Regions from separate parts of the Synechococcus sp. H55.8 genome, predicted to be linked through region 1. Evidence: predicted binding sites of a transcription regulator. Region 1 holds the regulator's gene; the other holds the start of a gene.
What was found. Region 1 encodes HrcA, which represses chaperone genes, less so after heat shock. Its sites were predicted from a motif close to TTAGCACTCNNNNNNNNNGAGTGCTAA; they were not measured.
Positions count from the first base shown of each region.

Region 2: a site for HrcA is predicted at 6,374-6,400, ahead of groES (co-chaperone GroES). Genes of this name have one in related genera too.

Region 1 covers NZ_JANSJC010000005.1:88,200-97,400, forward strand. The annotation lists gene NW862_RS03825 (glycine betaine ABC transporter substrate-binding protein) at 6-905, shown strand; gene NW862_RS03830 (ABC transporter ATP-binding protein) at 926-1,894, shown strand; gene NW862_RS03835 (ABC transporter permease) at 1,891-2,508, shown strand; gene NW862_RS03840 (sigma-70 family RNA polymerase sigma factor) at 2,566-3,948, shown strand; gene NW862_RS03845 (VanW family protein) at 3,957-4,595, shown strand; gene tilS (tRNA lysidine(34) synthetase TilS) at 4,847-5,872, opposite strand; gene hrcA (heat-inducible transcriptional repressor HrcA) at 5,912-7,039, opposite strand; gene NW862_RS03860 (urease subunit gamma) at 7,383-7,685, shown strand; gene NW862_RS03865 (urease subunit beta) at 7,785-8,144, shown strand; gene NW862_RS03870 (hypothetical protein) at 8,273-8,524, shown strand; gene NW862_RS03875 (endonuclease MutS2) at 8,666-9,201, opposite strand, start outside.
Region 2 covers NZ_JANSJC010000003.1:27,722-36,922, forward strand. The annotation lists gene NW862_RS02015 (Crp/Fnr family transcriptional regulator) at 1-472, shown strand, start outside; gene NW862_RS02020 (DUF427 domain-containing protein) at 504-998, shown strand; gene NW862_RS02025 (SH3 domain-containing protein) at 1,098-3,092, shown strand; gene NW862_RS02030 (DUF429 domain-containing protein) at 3,135-3,920, opposite strand; gene groL (chaperonin GroEL) at 4,244-5,878, opposite strand; gene groES (co-chaperone GroES) at 5,977-6,288, opposite strand; gene NW862_RS02045 (PhzF family phenazine biosynthesis protein) at 6,537-7,349, shown strand; gene NW862_RS02050 (apocytochrome f) at 7,405-8,388, opposite strand; gene NW862_RS02055 (cytochrome b6-f complex iron-sulfur subunit) at 8,639-9,157, opposite strand.

The DNA of each region.
Region 1 (9,201 bases):
TTGCCATGCTCAAAACCACTCGTCGCCTGGCTCTGCTGGCCCTCTCGGGGCTGGCCGCCCTTGTTCTTGCCCCTCAAGCGGGCCTTGCCAAACCGATTGTGGTCGGCTCTAAGGACTTCACCGAGCAGTTTATCTTGGGGGAAATGTACGCCTTGGCTCTGGAGGCGGCGGGGTTGGCGGTGGAGCGCAAGCTCAACCTGGGGGGAACGCCGGTGGCCCATGCCGGCCTGCTGAGCGGCGAGATCGATCTCTACCCGGAGTACACTGGCACCGGCCTGCTGACGGTGCTCAAGCTGCCCAGCAGCAGTGACCCGGCCCAGGTATACGCGACGGTGGCCCGCGAGTACGAGCGCCAGTTCCAATTGGTTTGGCTGGATCCGGCCCCCATGAACAACACCCAGGCCCTGGCCATGACCCGCGCCAGAGCGGCGGAGCTGGGCATCACTACCCTCTCAGACATGGTGGCCAGAGCAGGCGAGCTGGTGATGATCGGGCCGCCGGAGTTTCAAGCCCGCGAAGACGGCCTGCCGGGACTGCGAGCGGTCTACGGCAACTTTCGCCTCAAAGCCTACAAGGCGGTGGATCCCGGCCTGCGCTACCAGGGCTTGGTCAATGGGGAGGCGGATGTGGCGGTGGCCTTTGGCACTGACGGGGAAATTGCCGCCTTTGACCTGGTGGTGCTCAAGGACGACAAGCAGCTTTTCCCCCCTTACCAGGTGGCGCCGGTGGTGCGCAAAGATACCCTGGAGGCCAACCCCGGCATCGCCACTGCTTTGAACGCCCTTGCTCCGTTGCTGACGGACGAGGTGATGCAGCGGCTGAACTACGAGGTGAGCGGCAAGCGCAAGGAGCCGGCAGAGGTGGCGAGATCCTTCTTGGTGGAGGCCGGTATTTTGAAGGAATAGCCGTTGCCCGAGGCCCCGGCGTGAGCACCCTTGAATTCGAGCGGGTATCGCTGCGCTTCCCCCACAGTTCCCGTCCGGCTGTGGAGGAGTGCAGTTTTTCTGTGGCCTCAGGCCAGTTGGTGGTCATCCTCGGCCCTTCCGGCTGCGGCAAAACCACCCTTCTGAAGATGGTGAACCGGCTGCTGGAGCCCACCCAAGGACAGATTCGCCTGGATGGGCAGGATATCCGCCACTTTCCGGTGACGGCGCTGCGCCAGCGCATCGGCTATGTCATCCAGCAGGTGGGGTTGTTTCCCCACATGACGGTGGCCCAGAATGTGGCGGTGGTGCCGCGACTTTTGGGCTGGCCAAGGGAGCGCATCCGCGAGCGAGTGGACGAGCTGCTCAGCTTGGTCAACTTGCCCCCCCAAGAATACCGACGTCGCTACCCGGCTCAACTCTCAGGCGGCCAACAGCAGCGGGTGGGGCTGGCGCGGGCGCTGGCCGGGGATCCGGATCTGCTGCTGATGGACGAACCCTTTGGGGCCCTCGACGCCATCACCCGTAGCAAGCTACAAGATGAGATCCTGCGCCTGCAGCGGCAACTGAGAAAGACCATCCTCTTCGTCTCCCACGACGTGGAAGAGGCGCTGCGCCTGGCAGATCGCATCTTGGTGATGCAGCAGGGGCGAGTGGTGCAGTTCGATACTCCCTTTCGACTGCTCACCCAGCCGGCCACCCCCTTTGTCAGAGAGCTATTGGGGGCAGACGACATGGTGCGGCAACTGAGCGTGCTGCGGGTGGAAACGGCGATGGAGCGGATCCCGCACAACCACCAGATCCAGGAGGGGGCGGTGGTAAAGCCCCACGAAACCCTACGGCGGGCCTTGTCGCTGCTGCTGCGCACGGGGGCGGCGGCTCTCACGGTGTGGGAAGACGGGCGGGCTATCGGCATCGTTACCCTGGATCACATCCGCCATCTGGCCATGCTGGAGGGGGGATCCGCATGAGCTACCTTCTCCGCCATCCCGGCTTGGTGTGGCAGCTTACCCAAGAGCACCTAGCAATGGTGGCGACGGCCTTGGGGATTGCGCTGGTGCTGGCGCTGCCGTTGGCTTTGCTGGTTCACCACGTGCGCTGGCTAGCTCTACCGCTGATGGGGATCCTCAGCATCCTGTACACGGTGCCCAGCCTGGCTCTAATCATTTTGTTGATCCCTTGGTTCGGGCTCAATGCCCGCTCGGTGGTGGTGGCGATGGTGCTCTACTCGCAGGTGATCTTGGTGCGCCACCTGTACGTGGGTTTGCAATCAGTGGAGCCGGCTCTTCTGGAGGCAGCCAAGGGTCTGGGGATGAACCTCTGGCAGCGGTGGTGGCAGGTGCAGCTACCCCTGATGCTGCCGGTTGCCCTGGCCGGCTTGCGGCTGGCGGCAATTGTGGCCATTGCCATTGCCACGGTGGGGGCCAAGTTTGGGGCAGGGGGGCTGGGCACCCTGCTTTTTGAGGGCATTGCCCAGGCCGGTCGCTACGACAAAATCTGGGCTGGATCTCTAGCGGTGGGATCCCTGGCCTTGCTGGTGAACACGGCTCTGCTGGGGCTGGAGTGGGCGGCTCGCCGCGGCTGAGGGGATAGGCTTTCATCAGGTCTATCTTCGTTTCTGTGGGACGACGCTGGGTGTAGCATGGCTGAGCAACCAAGGACTCCGTCTCCCTGGCGCGAGCGGGTGAGGGATTGGCCATCCCGCAGCGATGTGGAGCTGATGGAAGCGCTCACAGCAGGGCATTCTGTTGCCCTGGCTGTACTCTACGATCGCTATGCCGGCTTGATCTGTGGGCTGGCCCTTAAGATCCTGGGCCATGCGGCCGAGGCGGAAGATCTGACTCAGGCGGTGTTTGTCGAACTGTGGCACAAGCCCGACTATGATCCGCGGCAGGGATCCGTGAGCAGTTTTTTGTGTGCGTTGACCCGTTCGCGAGCCATTGAGCGTCTGCGCTCCCAGGATAGCCATCAACGTTTTTTGAAACACTGGCAACCCCTGCTCGCCGCCGATGGCAGTGCTCCGATCCCTTTTGAGCAGCTCTCCCTCGAGGAGCGACGGCAAGCGGTGCAGGAGGCCCTCAGCCAACTGCCGGAAAGCCAACGGCAGGTTCTCGAGCTGCTCTACTACCAGGGGTTGAGCCAGGCGGACATTGCCCAACACTGGGGGATCCCGCTGGAGGCGGTTAAAGCCCGCACTCGCCAGGCCCTCTGCAAGTTGCGGGAATCGCTCTCCTTGGAGTTAAGTTCTGGGTCTGAAGCCGCCTCGCCCCCTTCATCAGAAGCACAGGAAGAACTGGCCGGCTATCTGCTGGGGGACTTGTCTCCTGAACAGGCAAGCGCCCTGGAGGCACGCCTAACCCAAGACCCGCGGTTGCTGGCAGAGTTGCAGGCCCTGCAAGAAACCCTGCATCTGCTGCCCTATGGGTTGCCAGGGGTGATTCCGCCGGCCAGCTTGCGGGGCAAGGTGATGGCAGAGGCGGGCATTGAGGAGGCGCTGACCCCTCTTCAGCCGGCACTGTCCTCTCTGGGGTTCGGTCGCCTCACGGCTGAGTGGCGCTGGGTAGGGGGCTTGGCGGCAGGGGCCTTGGCTTTGCTGGTTTTCGACAACTGGCGACTGCGGCAGGCGCTGCAACTGGCCCGGCTAGAATCGGTGCAGACATTGTCCCATCTCTTGCAACAGCCGGGATCCCGTCTGGTGAACTTGCAGGGAGAGGTGGGGTCGGCCAACCTGCTGTTGCGCCCAGGAGAGTGGCAGGAGGTGGTCTTGGCGGCAAGGGATCTGCCCCAACCGGCCCCTGGAGAGCGTTACCACCTCTGGCTCAAGCTGGACGACGGCGAGATCCTCCACTGCGGCACCTTTCAGGTGGATGCCCAGGGATCCGCACTTGTGGCCTTGCGCCCGCCACACCCGCTGCCAGAGGGCGCCCGCCCCCAAGAGGTGCTGGTTACGGCCCAAGCCGCTGCCGTCCCTCGCCAACCCCAGGGTGAGGTTCTCTTGAAAGCCAAGGTGTCTTGGGAAAAGTGAAAGGGAAGATGCGGGGATTGGCTTTGTCGGTGGGGTTGGCCCTGCTGGCTCTGTGGTGGACGGATCCCACCCCAACCACCCTGAGCCGATACACCACTTCCTTGCAGGAGCGCACTCCCTCGCAGCTCCACAACATTCGCCAGGCTGCCCAAAGCCTGGATGGGGTTTACATTCAGCCAAGGGCAGTTTTTTCTTTCAACCAGGTGGTAGGGCCGCGCACCCTCGAGCGGGGCTATCTGCCTGCGCCGGTATTCATGGTGGCCGAAACCCTGGATTCGGTTGGGGGCGGGATCTGTCAAGTCTCCTCCAGCCTATACAACGCTGCTCTGCTGGCGGGGCTGGAAGTGGTGGAAAGGCACCCCCATTACCGCCCCGTGGAGTCGGTGCCCCCCGGCCTGGATGCCACCGTTTGGTACGGCTTGGCCGACCTCAAGCTGCGCAACCCCTTCCCTTGGCCGGTGCGCCTGCACCTTCAGATCCGCGGCCAAAATCTCATCGTGTCGGTGCTGGGACGGGGATCCCGCCACGCCCTCCAGATCTCCCCCATCCGCGTGGAGCAGCAGCGGCTGGATCCCCAGCATTTGCAGGTGAGCGTCTATCGCGGCAACAAGCTCCTCTCCCAGGATCGCTATGTCCTGGATCCCTAGAAAGACCGTCTTAGCCCACCCCTCAGGAGCCCATCCCAGGCCACCTCAACAGCAGCACCGGGATCCTTGTAAAGCTTTATACCCAAAATTCAGCGACAGGGTCGGCGACAACCCTCAAACCCTGATTCTTCCGTTGACCCGGTCGATCCCTTGCTGGGCAAGGGTTTCAGGCCCCTCGGCGACAAAAAGTGAGGGGAAATTGCCGCCCAAAACGAGACCCTGTCGATCTGGGCCCCTGGATTGGGTAAGGGCTATAGTCGGGGAGAGTTGCTTCCTTTCGGGGAAGTGGAATTAATGGAAACAAAACAAATGTGATCCTCTTTCACTTCTAGCCAGCTCCCACCTGGATAGTCGGGGCTGCGGCTGCCGCGGCCTGCTTTTAAGAGCTGGATCCCGGCTTCCACCTGATCAAAGGTGGGGTGGTGGGGCAGCACCAGGGACAAAAATCGGAACATCACCTGTCGCTGCAGGGCTAAGGGGGCGGCCCGCAAGGGATCCCGTCGCAGCCCTGGCAAAGTGGGCTCATACACCTGCGCCCAGAGCTGATCTGCCTGGGCTACCACCAGCTCGTGTTCTGCTTGTAGCAGCGTGGCAGCTCGGTTCAGAGCCACTTCCAGTTGGGGGTTAAAGTGTTGCTTCAGGTAGGGCATCACCTCTAGGCGGAGGCGGTTGCGGCCATGGGCCAGATCTTGGTTGCTGCGATCCGGCCAGACCGGCAACTGGTGCTGCCGGCAAAATTGCTCGGTTTCCCAACGAAAAAGGCCCAGCAGGGGGCGCACCAACCGGGCAGAGGTGGGATCCCGCTCGTCCAGGCGGCGCTGCCAATCTAGGCTGCTCAGCCCGGCGGCTCCTGTCCCCCGCAGCAAATTCCACAACAACGTCTCTGCGCGATCGCTGGCCGTATGCCCCATCACCACGGCGCTGCACTCCCAAATGCGGGCCCATTTGTCCAACTGTTGGTAGCGCCAAGCCCTGGCCCCTGCCTCATCTCGGCGGATGGGATCCGCAGTTGCAACGGCATGGATTAGCCCCTGCTGCTGCAGCCATCGCTGCAAAAAGCGGGCACACTCCGTTTCGTCCGCCGACCAACGGTGATCACAATGCAGGACAAACAGCTTCCAGTCCCAGCGAGGCTGCAGATCCCGCAGGATCTGGAGCAGGCAAAAGGAATCTTGACCGCCGGAAAAAGCCACCAGCAAGCGCTCGCCGGGGTGAAGAAGCTGCCGCTGCCGGATGGCGTGTTGTACCCGCAGGTGAAAAGAAGAGAGCCTGGTCACAGCTTGCTATTGCTCGGGTGCAGCCCAGACCCTGCCCCCCTAAGCAAGAGCCCGAGTCAGGTGAGAGGCCACCGCCTGCACAGCCGCAATGCTGCGCTCGTAGGCCATTCGGGTCGGCCCCAGCAAGGTGACAGTACCCAGAGGAGCCGAGCGGCGGTGGTAAGTGGCAGCGATAACCGTACAGTGGTGCAAAGACTCCAGCGGGTTCTCGCTGCCGATGTAGATGATCACCGGGATATTGCGGTCGGGCTGTCCTGAATCGTTCCCCCTTGAGCCCCCATCGGTCAAATGGAGCCCAATCATTCCCTGGAGTTGCTCCGCCCCTTCCTCGATCAACTGCATCACCGCCTGCACCTGCCGGGCTTGGGAAAACTCCGGTTGACGCATCAGCTCTGTCATGCCGGCACTGAACACCTGCCCGAGAGATGGCCGCAGATAGCGTTGTACCACCGAGCGCAGCAGTTGCTGCAGCCAATGGCTGTAGGCGCGAAACTCTTCATCCAGCTTCAGCCAGCTCAAATCCTGCAACTCGGCAAAAGTCTTGCCCCGCAGCTTCAGGGTGAGGAAGTTGCTGAGCAATCGCAATTCATCTTCCAGATCCTCTTGGCAGTCGCTGGGCCACTCGGGTGGGCTGACCAAGGCCGAATGGGTTTGATAAGAATCGGTAACCACCAACACCATCACCCGCCCTGGCGCCACCGACACCAACTGCACGTGGTGAATGGCCACCACCGGCCCCTGGGGTGGGGTGATCAGAGCAATGCAGCCGCTCAGATGGGCCAAAAGCTGGGCCACCCTCTGGAGAAGACTGTCCAGGTCGTCGCCCAGCTCGCGGCCAAGCTGATCCAGCAACTGCTGCAGAGCAGGATGGGGATCCGGCTGAGGAGCATCGCAGGGGATCCCATCCATGTTGGCAGAGGTCAACAGATCGTTTACATAGACCCGATAGCCAAAGTCGGAAGGAACCCGCCCGGCGGAGGTGTGGGGCTGAAACAGTAACCCAACCTGCTCAAGGGTGGCCAAGTCGTTACGAATGGTGGCCGTGCTCACCCCAAAGTTATAGGACTGAGCCAAGGTTTTGGAACCGACAGGTTCAGCCGTCGCAATGTAGCTGCGCACCGTCGCCCAGAGAATCTTGCGCTGTCTGGGAGTCAGTTCGAGTTTCATAGCTCATCAAAAGAACCTAGTCAATCCATATCAAAGGAAACTGCTAAACAAAGCCGGTAAATTGCTCCAAGATAAATCAACTCAGGGCCGAGATACAAATCTAAACAAACCTTGACGACTACTACACCTATTTATCTATTGTTACTCTTTCAGGAGAGGCTGCCCAGGAAGGAAGATGCAACATCGGGTACCGAGACCGTCAGTGCTGGAGAAGGGCGGGTGGTTCCTCATACAACTTGGGAGCCTCTTGTTGGCCCAGAGGTGGTACAAGTTAAATCAACTCTAGGCTAACGTGGCGCCCTGCCGTCTCTTCTGTATCGTTTTGTATCTTTGAGGTGACCTCATGTACCTGTCTCCCCAGGAGAAAGACAAGTTGTTGATCTACCTGGCGGCCCAGTTGGCTCGGGATCGGCGGCAGCGAGGCCTCAAACTCAACTACCCCGAGGCGGTGGCCTACCTGAGCGCAGCCGTTTTGGAGGGGGCACGGGAAGGGAAAACGGTTGCCCAGTTGATGAGCGAGGGGCTGACCTGGCTGAGCCGAGAGGACGTGATGCCTGGGATCCCGGAGATGATCCCGGAAATTCAAGTGGAGGCCACCTTCCCCGACGGAACCAAGCTGGTGACCCTGCACCACCCCATTCGCTAGCTGCTTTCTAAGGATCCCCCAACGACTCACAGACTTCAGGAGGTTGCCACCATGGCTCGCCAACCCAAAACCCCGCCTGCTGCGGACCCTGCACCGGTTCTGATCCCGGGGGAGCTGCTGCTGGCAGAGGATCCCATCCAAGCCAATGTCGGACGGGCCAGCGTGACCCTGGAGGTGACCAACCGAGGGGATCGGCCCATTCAGGTGGGATCCCATTTTCACTTTTTCGAGGTGAACCGGGCTCTGGTGTTCGATCGCGCCGCCAGCTTTGGCATGCGCCTCAACATTCCTTCCGGCCAAGCGGTGCGCTTTGAGCCGGGGCAAACCCATCGGGTGACGCTGGTGGCTTTGGGAGGCAAGGGGCTGGTGCACGGCTTCAATCGGCTCACAGAAGGTACGGTAAGCTCTGCTGCCCAAAAGCGGCTGGCTCTGGCGCGGTTGCAGGCGTGGCTGGGCTAGGCCTGGACATAACGCCCCCCGAAGTATGCAGCTTTGGGCATCTGGGCTGAGGCTTGGCCATATCCCCACCTCGCCTCAGATCCAGGAGAGTAGGGCTATCCAATTCTTCCGTTTCTAGGAGCCGGCCAATGTCGGAGCGCGAGACCGTCTGGTGGATGTGGGTGCAAGGCTTGGGGCTCAATCTTTCGGGGTTGGCGCTGCTGGCTGCAGCAGGCGCTGCCTTTGGCCCTCTCAGTTGGACAAGTATGACGGTGGCGGTGATGTTGAAGCTCATCGGGGATAGCCAACTGCTGCGGGGCTACTGGCTTTGGCAAAGCCGGCGGCAACAGGTGGGATCCCAGCCCGTCGGCTCGGCAGCAGCGCTCCAAAGTCAAGTTTGAACGGTTACCAAACAGCCTGGTCGTGGATCTTCAGCTCCCCTCTCCCCCTGAGGGAGAGGGGGCGGGGAGCGCTTGGGCCGGCGGCAAAGTGTCTTAACCTTGTTGGAAACGACCGTAAGTGAGTTTGAAACAGCCCAACCCTCACCGCAAGTGGGCCACGGTCGCGCCGGTGCCGCCGTCTTGGGGATCCGCTGGGGCAAACCTCTGGACGCGGGGGTGATTTTGTAAGTAAGCTTGTACGCCGGCCCGCAAGCGCCCGGTGCCGTGGCCGTGGATGATCCAGACAGGGCCGGGGGGAGCTTGGGCAAAGTGCTGTTCCAGAATGGCCTCGGCATCGGCCACGGTTTTCCCCCGCAGATCGAGGGTGTTCTGGCTGGTGCGCAGGTTGAGGGGAGCGGTGGCTGCTGGGGCGGGAGGTGGGGCCTTGGGGCGTTGGCGCTGCTGGGCCTGCTGCTCGTCAATGGGATCCAACTGCTCCCGCGGCACCGTGAATTTGAGGATGCCGCTGCGCACCACATACACATCCCCTGTGACGGCGATCACCTCTCCCGTCTGCCCCAGGCCTCTCAGCCGCACCCGATCCCCCACCTCTGGCACAAACTCCCTATCCGCAGGCGGCGGCGAGGGAGAGTAGCGCTGCTGGATTTGCGCCAGCTCGGCCGTGATGCGCTGGGGAT
Region 2 (9,201 bases), on a different contig from region 1:
TTTGCTCGGGCCGGGCGCTTGGGTGGGGGAAATGGCGGTACTGGACGAGGCCCCCCGCTCGCGGGATGTGCTGGCCCTGACCCCGGTGCGGGCTGTCGGGATCCCGGCGGCCACCTTCAAGGCGCTGATGCTGCAGGAGCCGCACCTGTGTTACCAGCTAGCCCGCAGCCTCTCCCGCCGCCTACGCCTGGCCAATTTGCAGGCCGATCTGGATCGACAAAGCCCCCCGCTGCGGGTGGTACATGCGCTGGTGCAACTGGCAGAGGCCTTTGGCGAGAAGACCGCCCAGGGAATGCGCATTGTTTACCCTCCCCTCCAGGATTTGGCCGATATCAGCCAGGTCAGCCGAGAGGCAGCGGCGGCGGTGCTGGGCCGTCTGCAGCAGCAGGGGGTGATTCAGGTGTTGCCGGAGCAACAGTCTCTGCTGCTGGTGCAGTACGCCAAACTGGTAGAGGCCAGCCGTCTGCTTTAGGTGCTGTCAGATCCTGCTTTGGAGACTGCCCATGCGCCCCCAGCCCATCCCGCCCCGGCCCGGACAAGAATCCGTCTGGGACTACCCGCGCCCGCCCCGCTTGGAGCCCACCGCCGAGCGGGTGGAAGTTCTCTTCAACGGCGAGCTCATCGCCCACAGCTGCCGCTGCTACCGTATCCTGGAAACCAGCCACCCGCCCACCTACTACATTCCCCCCAGCGACGTGCGGCTGGAGTATCTCCGCCCCAGCGCCCGCACCTCCTTCTGCGAGTTCAAAGGAACTGCCCGCTACTGGACGATCCAGGTCGGCTCCCAAGTGGCCGTGGATGCCGCCTGGAGCTATTCGGATCCCAGCCCAGAGTTTTGGCCCATCCGCGACTACCTTGCTTTTTATGCGGGCCGCGTGCAGGAGTGCCGGGTGGATGGAGAGCGAGTTCGGCCCCAGCCGGGAGATTTCTACGGCGGCTGGATTACCTCCAAGGTCGTAGGCCCCTTCAAGGGGGAGCCGGGGAGCTGGGACTGGTAGGTTCTAAGCAAGAGGGGATCCCTTTTGCTGAGGAAAAGACTACAGTTAAGTCGAGGCGGGTTCAGGGATCCGACGCGATTAGGAGAGCCGACAACAGCCATGACGGTGCGAGTGCCCCTCGACTACTACCGAGTTTTGATGCTGTCGCCACGGGCGGACGAGCATCAGATCGAGCAGGCCTACCGGGAGCGGCTCGATCCCAAACCGGGCGAGCGCTCTTGGCTGCTGGGGTTTTCGCCGCAGGCCGTGGCAGCTCGCGCTCAGCTTATCCAAGAGGCAGCCTCGGTGTTGCTTAACCCAGAGGCGCGACGAAACTACGACGAACACCTCATGCCGGCGGATCCCACCCTGACGGTGGAAGAGACCCTCTTGCCAGGCGTGCTGTGTTTGTATTGCGAAGCCGGAGACTACCAAGCGGCTTTGGATTTGGCTCAACAGATGTTGGAGCAGGGCCACCCTGCCCGTTCCGATGCCATTTTGGCGCGGGCCATCGCCCGTTTGGAGCTGGGCCGGGAAGCCTGGCAGCAGGGATCCTACGAAGAGGCGGCGCGTTCTTTGCAGGCGGGCCTGGCCGAGCTGGAGGAGTACCAGGCCTTTCCGCAGATGCAAGCAGAGTTCCGCCTTGATCTGGGCAAGCTGCGCCCTTACCGCATTTTGCAACTCCTCAGCCACGAGGCCAATGTTTTCTCCCGAACTGGCCAAGAGGCTGCCGATGCGAACGGGGAGCGACAGCAGGGACTGGCTCTCCTCAAAGCCATGCTGGACGAACGGGGCGGCATCGAGGGGATGGGTCAAGATGGCTCTGGCCTCAGCACCGAGGATTTCCTGCGCTTCATCCAGCGGGTACGTCGCCACCTCACCCTCAAAGAACAGCAGGAGTTGTTTGAGCGGGAGGCTGAGCGTCCCTCGATGGTGGCCGCCTACTTGGCCGTGCAGGTATTGCTGGCAGCAGGGTATCTGGAAAATCGTCCGGCCCTGGTGCGGCGTGCCCGCGGTTACCTGGTTCGCTTGGCGCAACGACAGGATGTGCATCTGGAGCAGGCCATCTGCAGTCTCTTGCTGGGACAAACCGAAGAGGCGCTCGAACATCTGCGCTCCACCCAAGAAGCAGAGGCCTTGCAGTTTATCGAAGAACACTCCGCCGGCTCCCCCGACCATCTGCCGGGTCTGTGCCGCTTCACAGAAAGGTGGTTTCAAGAGGAGGTGTTCCCAGAGTTTCGTGGCCTGGAAACTGCCCAAGCGACTTTGCAAGCCTACTTCGACAACCCCCAAGTCCAAGCCTACCTGGACGAGATGCCCAGCCGCGAAGACCCGCCGGCAGGGATGCTATCTCCGCGAGCCCCCTATCCCCCCCCTCATTTGCCGGCTATGGTGGGTGGCCCGCGACTGCTTGAGCAGACTCAAGAATGGCCTCGCCCACCCTCCCCCTTGCAAGGGGGAGGAACCATGCCCGAACCCCCGCGCCTCTCGGATTTGCCCTCTTACCGGGGCACCCCTAGGCCGGGTGTCTCTGCCCTTGCGGATCCCGCCAGCGGGACGGAGTCCTTTGAGGGGCTCCCTGCTCAGAACCCAGGTTTGCAGGATGGGGAACGTTACCGCCGCAGCCGCCTGGGATCCCGCCGTGGCCGGAGTGAGCGCCCTGCCCTTCCCGCCGGCATTCGTTTGGCCGGGGTGGTTGGTGTCGGCATCCTCTCCCTGCTGATCATCTGGCAAATGCTGCGGGGCCTGTTCACGCCACCGCCGGCGCCACCGCTGGAGCAGCCCCAGGTGCAAGTTGAGCAGCCGCCGGTTGCCCTCAGCCGTCCTGATCAGGCAGAGCCCACTCCTGAACCTGAGCCCACCGGCCCTCTGGCCGAGTGGCAAGGAGTCCAACAGGTGCGGGTGATCTCCAACGATGGCATCAACATCCGCCAGCAGCCCAGCCTGAGGGGAGCCATTGTCGGGACAGCCCCCCGCCAAGCTCTGCTGCGGGTGGTAGAAGTGCAAGCCGGCGAAGGACAGGTGCCCGTCTGGTTGCGCGTCGAGCGAGATGGGGCTCCGGGGGGATGGGTCGCTGCCCAATCCGGCTCAACCCGTTTGGTGGAACGGCCCTGAGCTGTCGGCTTTTGCTCTCTTGTTCAGGGGTTCGGCGGCCTATCAGCCCTTTGAGATGGGCAGGGGCGTGAAGATGTGTCCTTCTTGCAGGCTGCCGAAGCTGTGGCAGCGCTCGGATCCCCAGCGAAAGCCGTAGAGGGCGATGTAGGCGCACATCAGGGCATCGATTTGGTCTTCGTAGTTTTTGAGTTGGCGGCCCCTAAGGGATCCCACCTCCACCTGGAGCAGGGTTTCGTGGCCGCGCAGGGCAGGGTCGGCGTTGGTCAGGGAGCGCAGGTGCTGCCGGTAAAGTTGCCAAGCTTGTTCCCGTTCCGGCCAACTGCGTCGAGGGCGGGCCTTGTATTTCAGGGTGCGGCGGAGGCCGAAGAGGCTCACCATGGCGCTGTGGGGGAAGACTTCGGTGATCTGGCGGGCCAAGGATCCCCGCTCGATGCTGGCCTGCTCCCGAAAGCCATGGCGGGAGAGGGCTTGCACCAGGGCTTCCCCTCGCACTTGGCCGTTTTTTTCTAAGAGCCGGCGGTTGGCGGGGTGGGCGCCGGCGGCGTAGGCGCGAAACAGCTGGTTCAGCTCGGCTTCGGCCCGCCGCTGGCCGCTGAGGTTGGGGACGCGCAAGGGGGCGTCCACCGCCACCAGGCAGGGATCCCCTCCGGCTTGGGCTTGGATGTAGTCCACAATTTCCGGGTCGGTTTGCAGGATGCGACTGTCCAGCAGGCGGCCCGTCAGGTTCTGGACTTTGGCATCCCCCATTTCGACCTGCAACGTCGCCACCCCAGAGGGGTTGCGGTTTGACCAGGCCAGGTCTAGGCCAATACAGATTAACCGAGCCATACCGCTTTCCCCTTTTCCACACGCTCGATCGAGGATTCCCTCACCCCCAGCCCCTCTCCCTCAGGGAGGATCCCTCACCCCCAGCCCCTCTCCCTCAGGGAGAGGGGAGTAGGGTTCCCTCGCTGTTCGACTGCCAGTAGCGCCCTCGCACGGCCTCTATCCAATTTGGAACCGTCCTCTAACATCCACCTCAAAACCTAAGAAGGGATCCCGCTAAGGGGGATCCCGAAAGATCTATCCTATTCAGGGCAGTGGACTACGAACCGGCGAGGCAGTAGGTTTTCTGATGAGTGGAGAAACCTCACCCTGCCCTCGCCAGAGGATTAGTAGTCGTAGTCACCCATGCCGCTGCCGCTGCTGGCCGGCGTGTTGGTTTTGGGCTCGGGCTTGTCCACCACGATCGCTTCGGTGGTGAGCACCATGCTGGCAATCGAGGCAGCGTTTTGCAGAGCAGAACGGGTCACTTTGGCCGGGTCAACGATACCCGCTTCAAACATGTCCACATAGGCGTCGTTCTGGGCATCGTAACCCACCGTGAAGGGTTTCTCTTTCACCCGCTCCAGCACGATCGAGCCGTTCTGACCAGCATTCTCGGCAATGCGGCGCAGCGGAGCGCCCAGCGCGCGGGCAACCAGGTTGGCCCCCACCAGCTCATCGCCGGACAGGTTGGCCTGCGCCCACTCGGTGACCACCGGCATCAGGTGCGCCAGGGTAGTGCCGCCGCCCGGGACGATCCCTTCTTCCACCGCCGCTTTGGTGGCGTTGATGGCGTCCTCCAGGCGCAGCTTGCGATCCTTCATCTCGGTTTCGGTGGCCGCGCCCACTTTGATCACCGCCACACCGCCGGAGAGCTTGGCCAGGCGCTCCTGCAGTTTTTCTTTGTCGTAGGTGGAATCGGTTTCTTCAATTTGGCGACGGATTTGCTCGCAGCGGGCTTTGACGGCCGCTTCGTTGCCTTCCGCCACGATGGTGGTGTGGTCTTTGGTTACCGTGACGCGACGGGCCGAGCCGAAGGAGTCGAGACGGGCGTTCTCCAGCTTCAGGCCGCGTTCTTCGCTGATGACCTCACCGCCGGTGAGGATGGCGATGTCTTCCAGCATGGCCTTGCGGCGATCCCCAAAGCCAGGCGCTTTCACCGCTACCACGCTCAGCACGCCCCGCAGCTTGTTTACCACCAGGGTGGCCAGGGCTTCTTTCTCGATGTCTTCGGCGATGATCAGCAGCGGACGACCGGCGCGGGCCACTTGCTCCAGAACCGGCACCAGGTCTTGCACCAGGGTGATTTTCTTATCGGTAATCAGGATGTAGGGGTTTTCCAGAACCGCCTCCATCCGCTCCGTGTCGGTGACGAAGTAGGGAGAGATGTAGCCTTTGTCAAAGCGCATCCCCTCCGTCACTTCCAGCTCGGTGGTCATGGACTTGCCTTCTTCCAGGGAGATCACCCCTTCGCGGCCCACTTTGTCCATGGCCTCGGCAATCATGCGGCCCACTTCCTCATCGTTGCCGGCGGAAATGGACGCTACTTGGGCAATGGCTTTGGAGTCTTCCACTGGGCGGGCATGTTCGGCAATTTTGTCCACCAGGAACTTCACCGCCTTGTCAATGCCGCGCTTGAGGGCAATCGGGTTGGCGCCGGCGGCTACGTTTTTCAGCCCTTCTTTAACCATGGCATGGGCCAAGACGGTGGCGGTGGTGGTGCCGTCACCAGCCGTGTCGTTGGTCTTGGAAGCCGCCTGACGGATCAGGGAGACGCCGGTGTTTTCAATGTGGTCTTCCAGCTCGATTTCTTTGGCGATGGTTACCCCATCGTTGATGATTTGGGGCGCGCCAAATTTTTTCTCCAGTACAACGTTGCGCCCTTTGGGGCCAAGAGTAACGGCTACTGCTTCTGCCAATACATCCATGCCGTGCTCAAGGGCGCGACGAGCGTCTTCGCTGAAAATGATCGATTTGGCCATAGTTAACCTCTGACGTACAAACGCCGGTAAGGGTGAAACAAAGACTCAACGGCTCGACTGCTGAATTGCAGTTGAGTTGCTACCGAAGCACTGATGAATTACTGAACAATGGCGAGAATGTCCCGCTCGGCCAGCAGCACATATTCATCGCTGCCCAGCTTCACTTCTGTGCCGGCGTACTTGGAGTAGAGCACTTTATCGCCGGCCTTCAGTTCCATCGGGATCAACTTGCCCTCGTCATTGCGCTTGCCGGGGCCGACAGCGACCACCTCCCCCACTTGGGGTTTTTCTTTGGCAGTGTCGGGCAAAAAGATGCCGCCTGCGGTTTTCTCGTCCTGCTGGGCAATTTTGACCAGCACGCGGTCGCCCAGCGGCTTCAGGGTAGAGACGTTCAGAGCTACTGCAGCCATGACAATTTTCCTCCGTGATCCGAAAGCACGAAGCTGAAGGGTTTAACTTATGAGTCGAGACCTTAAGCTTGTGCAAATCGAGGTTTTAGCACTCTCGACTTACGAGTGCTAGTTTATCAGCCAACTTTCTGGCCTGACAATAGCCCCTGTGGGCGGGATCCCGCTTTTGGGCAGGTACGGTTGGGTACGGATCTCTCTACTTCTGGGCCTGTTGTGGGATCATGGCCTGAGGGGGGTGGAGCAAGCAGGTGCGGATCCCGTTTTTTCAAGTAGATGCCTTTACGGCGGTGCCTTTTGGGGGCAACCCGGCGGCGGTGTGTTTGCTGCCCCAGGAGCTGCCGGCAGCTTTGATGCAAGCGATTGCGGCGGAGAACAATTTGTCGGAGACGGCTTTTTTGCTGCCCCAGGGATCCCTGGGCGCTGTTCCCCACTATGGGCTGCGCTGGTTTACTCCGACGACGGAAGTGGATCTCTGTGGCCATGCCACCTTGGCCGGTGCCTATGTGCTCTTGACCGGGGTGCACCCGGAAGCTCAGGAGGTGGCCTTTTCCACCCGCAGTGGCCGGTTGTCGGTGCGGCGGCAGGGGGAGCGGCTGGCGATGGATTTTCCCGCCCAGGCTCCCCAGCCCTGGCCGGAAGCGCAAGAGCAGGTGGCAGCGGCTTTGGGGATCCCACCTGTAGATCTGTGCCGCGGAGGCATGGGTATGGCGGTGCTGGCTTCGGCCCAGCAGGTGCAGCAGGTGCAGCCGGATTGGGCCCAGGTTCAGGCGCTCCCCGTTTCCGGCTTGATCGTCACCGCCTCTGGGGAGGATCTGAAGGATGGGCCGGATTTCGTCTGCCGCGTTTTCGCCCCCCAGTTGGGGATCGTGGAGGATCCGGTGACGGGATCTGCCCAGTGTCTTTTGATGCCCTATTGGTCGAGGCGCCTGGGCCGGGCTGAGCTCAAAGCCCGCCAGCTCTCGACGCGGGGAGGCGAGCTGTGGTGCCGCGATCTCGGCCCTCGTGTGGAGATTGCCGGCCAAGCGGTGTTGGTGATTGTGGGAGAGCTGCGGATCCCCTAGAAAAAAGCACCCCGGCTGGTTCCGGGGTGGTGGAAAAAGTATGGGAACGGTTGGGCTAGCCCAAAAGTTCTGCCGCCTGAATGAGTTCCACTTGCTTTTTCTTGAGCACCAGCAGGAGCTGGGTGATGGCCACCGCTGCCAGGAAGGCCACCAGCCATTTCACCCGATCCGGGCTTTGCAACACCAGATCCCGCTCTGCTTGGCCAAAGCCGCCCACGTTGGGGTTGTTGGTGACCGGATCCCCCTCTTGGACGCTGTCGCCCACGTTAACCACCAACTCCGGCCCCGGCGGCACTACCAAGTTTTGGATCCCGTTTTCGGTCTCGAAACTGAGCACCCGCGTGCCCGGCAACTCGTATTCGGGCGGCACTAGGGCGGCCAGCTCAGCTGGCAGGTCGCTGAGATCCGACTCGACGGTGGCAATGCTGGCCAGGCGACCGGTGGCGGGAGCGCGGAAGACGTTGTTGTTGCTGAGGCTGCCGTCGGGGTTGATCTGGCCACGACCGCGGTTGGCGCCGACATAGACCCGATATTTCATGAAGGCCACCGAGGGATCCTCTTTCGGGTCAGGCGCTACCACCGGGAAGACGATTTCCTGGTGTTGCTCGCCGGGCAAAGGGCCCACCAGAAGGATGTTGGGCTTCTCGTCGCTGTAGGGGGTGATGTAGGTCTCGGCGGTTTCCTGCCGCTGTTCCTCGGTCATCTCCTCTTCGGTAGCCAAACGGAAGCCCTCCGGCAACACCACCACAGCACCCACATTCAGCCCGCCTTTGCTGCCATCCCCCAGCACCTGCTGTTTGCTCAGGTCATAAGGGATCCCGACCTTGATGGTGAACACCTGGCCAGGGGTAACCGCCTGCGGCACTTCGGCACGGGCGGGCATGGCGTTCAGGTGGCAGTTGGCGCAGACAATTTTTCCGGTGGCCTCGCGGGGGTTGTCGTAGGCCATCTGGGCGTAATAAGGGTAGGCTGCCGCCGGACGGGATCCCATCCCCAGCAACAGCAGCAGCGCACACACGGCTAAGCAAATTCGCTTCATAAGTCCAGCTCAGAATGGATTGCAATCACAGTTTTGGAACACAATTGGGGAAGAGCGATCTCGATCATTCGCCCCACCTCGCTCGGCAGAAGCTGACCTAACCACAAGCGGCTCACCTCGCCATCGGGATCCTGACTCACCGTTTTAAAAGGACTCCATCCCGCTGGCACGACCGGGAATTCAGTTAACCTCAGTTAACAGTTGAACCCAATTGCCGCCGTAGAGCTGTCGGGATCCCTTGCTCCTTCAGCTAGGCCTCGCGGAAATCGGGGCCTTGCCAGGGGCTGAAGCGAACGTTGTCGCCATCCACTGTGGCGCTCACCAGCTCCAGCGAGCGGGGAGCCGGCCCCCGGATCACCTTGCCGTTGGCCGCGTACTGGGATCCGTGGCAAGGGCACTTAAACAAGTTTTCTCCCACATTCCAGGGCACCACACAGCCGAGGTGGGTGCAAACAGCATTGAGGCCGTAATTGGCCACCGCCCCGTTGTCGATCACGATATAGGTGGGATCCCCCTTTAAGCCTTGGGCCAGCACCCGATCCGTGGCGGCATGGGTGGCCAACAGTTCACTGACGCTGATGGGCTTGCCGAGGGCGTCCTGAGCGATGAGGCCCTCACCCCCTCCCCCGGACGAGGGCGGAATAAAATACTTCACCACTGGGTAGAGGGCGCCCACCACCACCACTCCCACCGAGCCACTGAGCAGGGCATTCAGAAAAACCCGCCGGCTCATGGGGGGGGCTTCAAAGTTGCTAACCGCTTCCGTCATAATGGCAAATGCAGACCTGAGAAGTTTTAACGTTCGTTGACAAG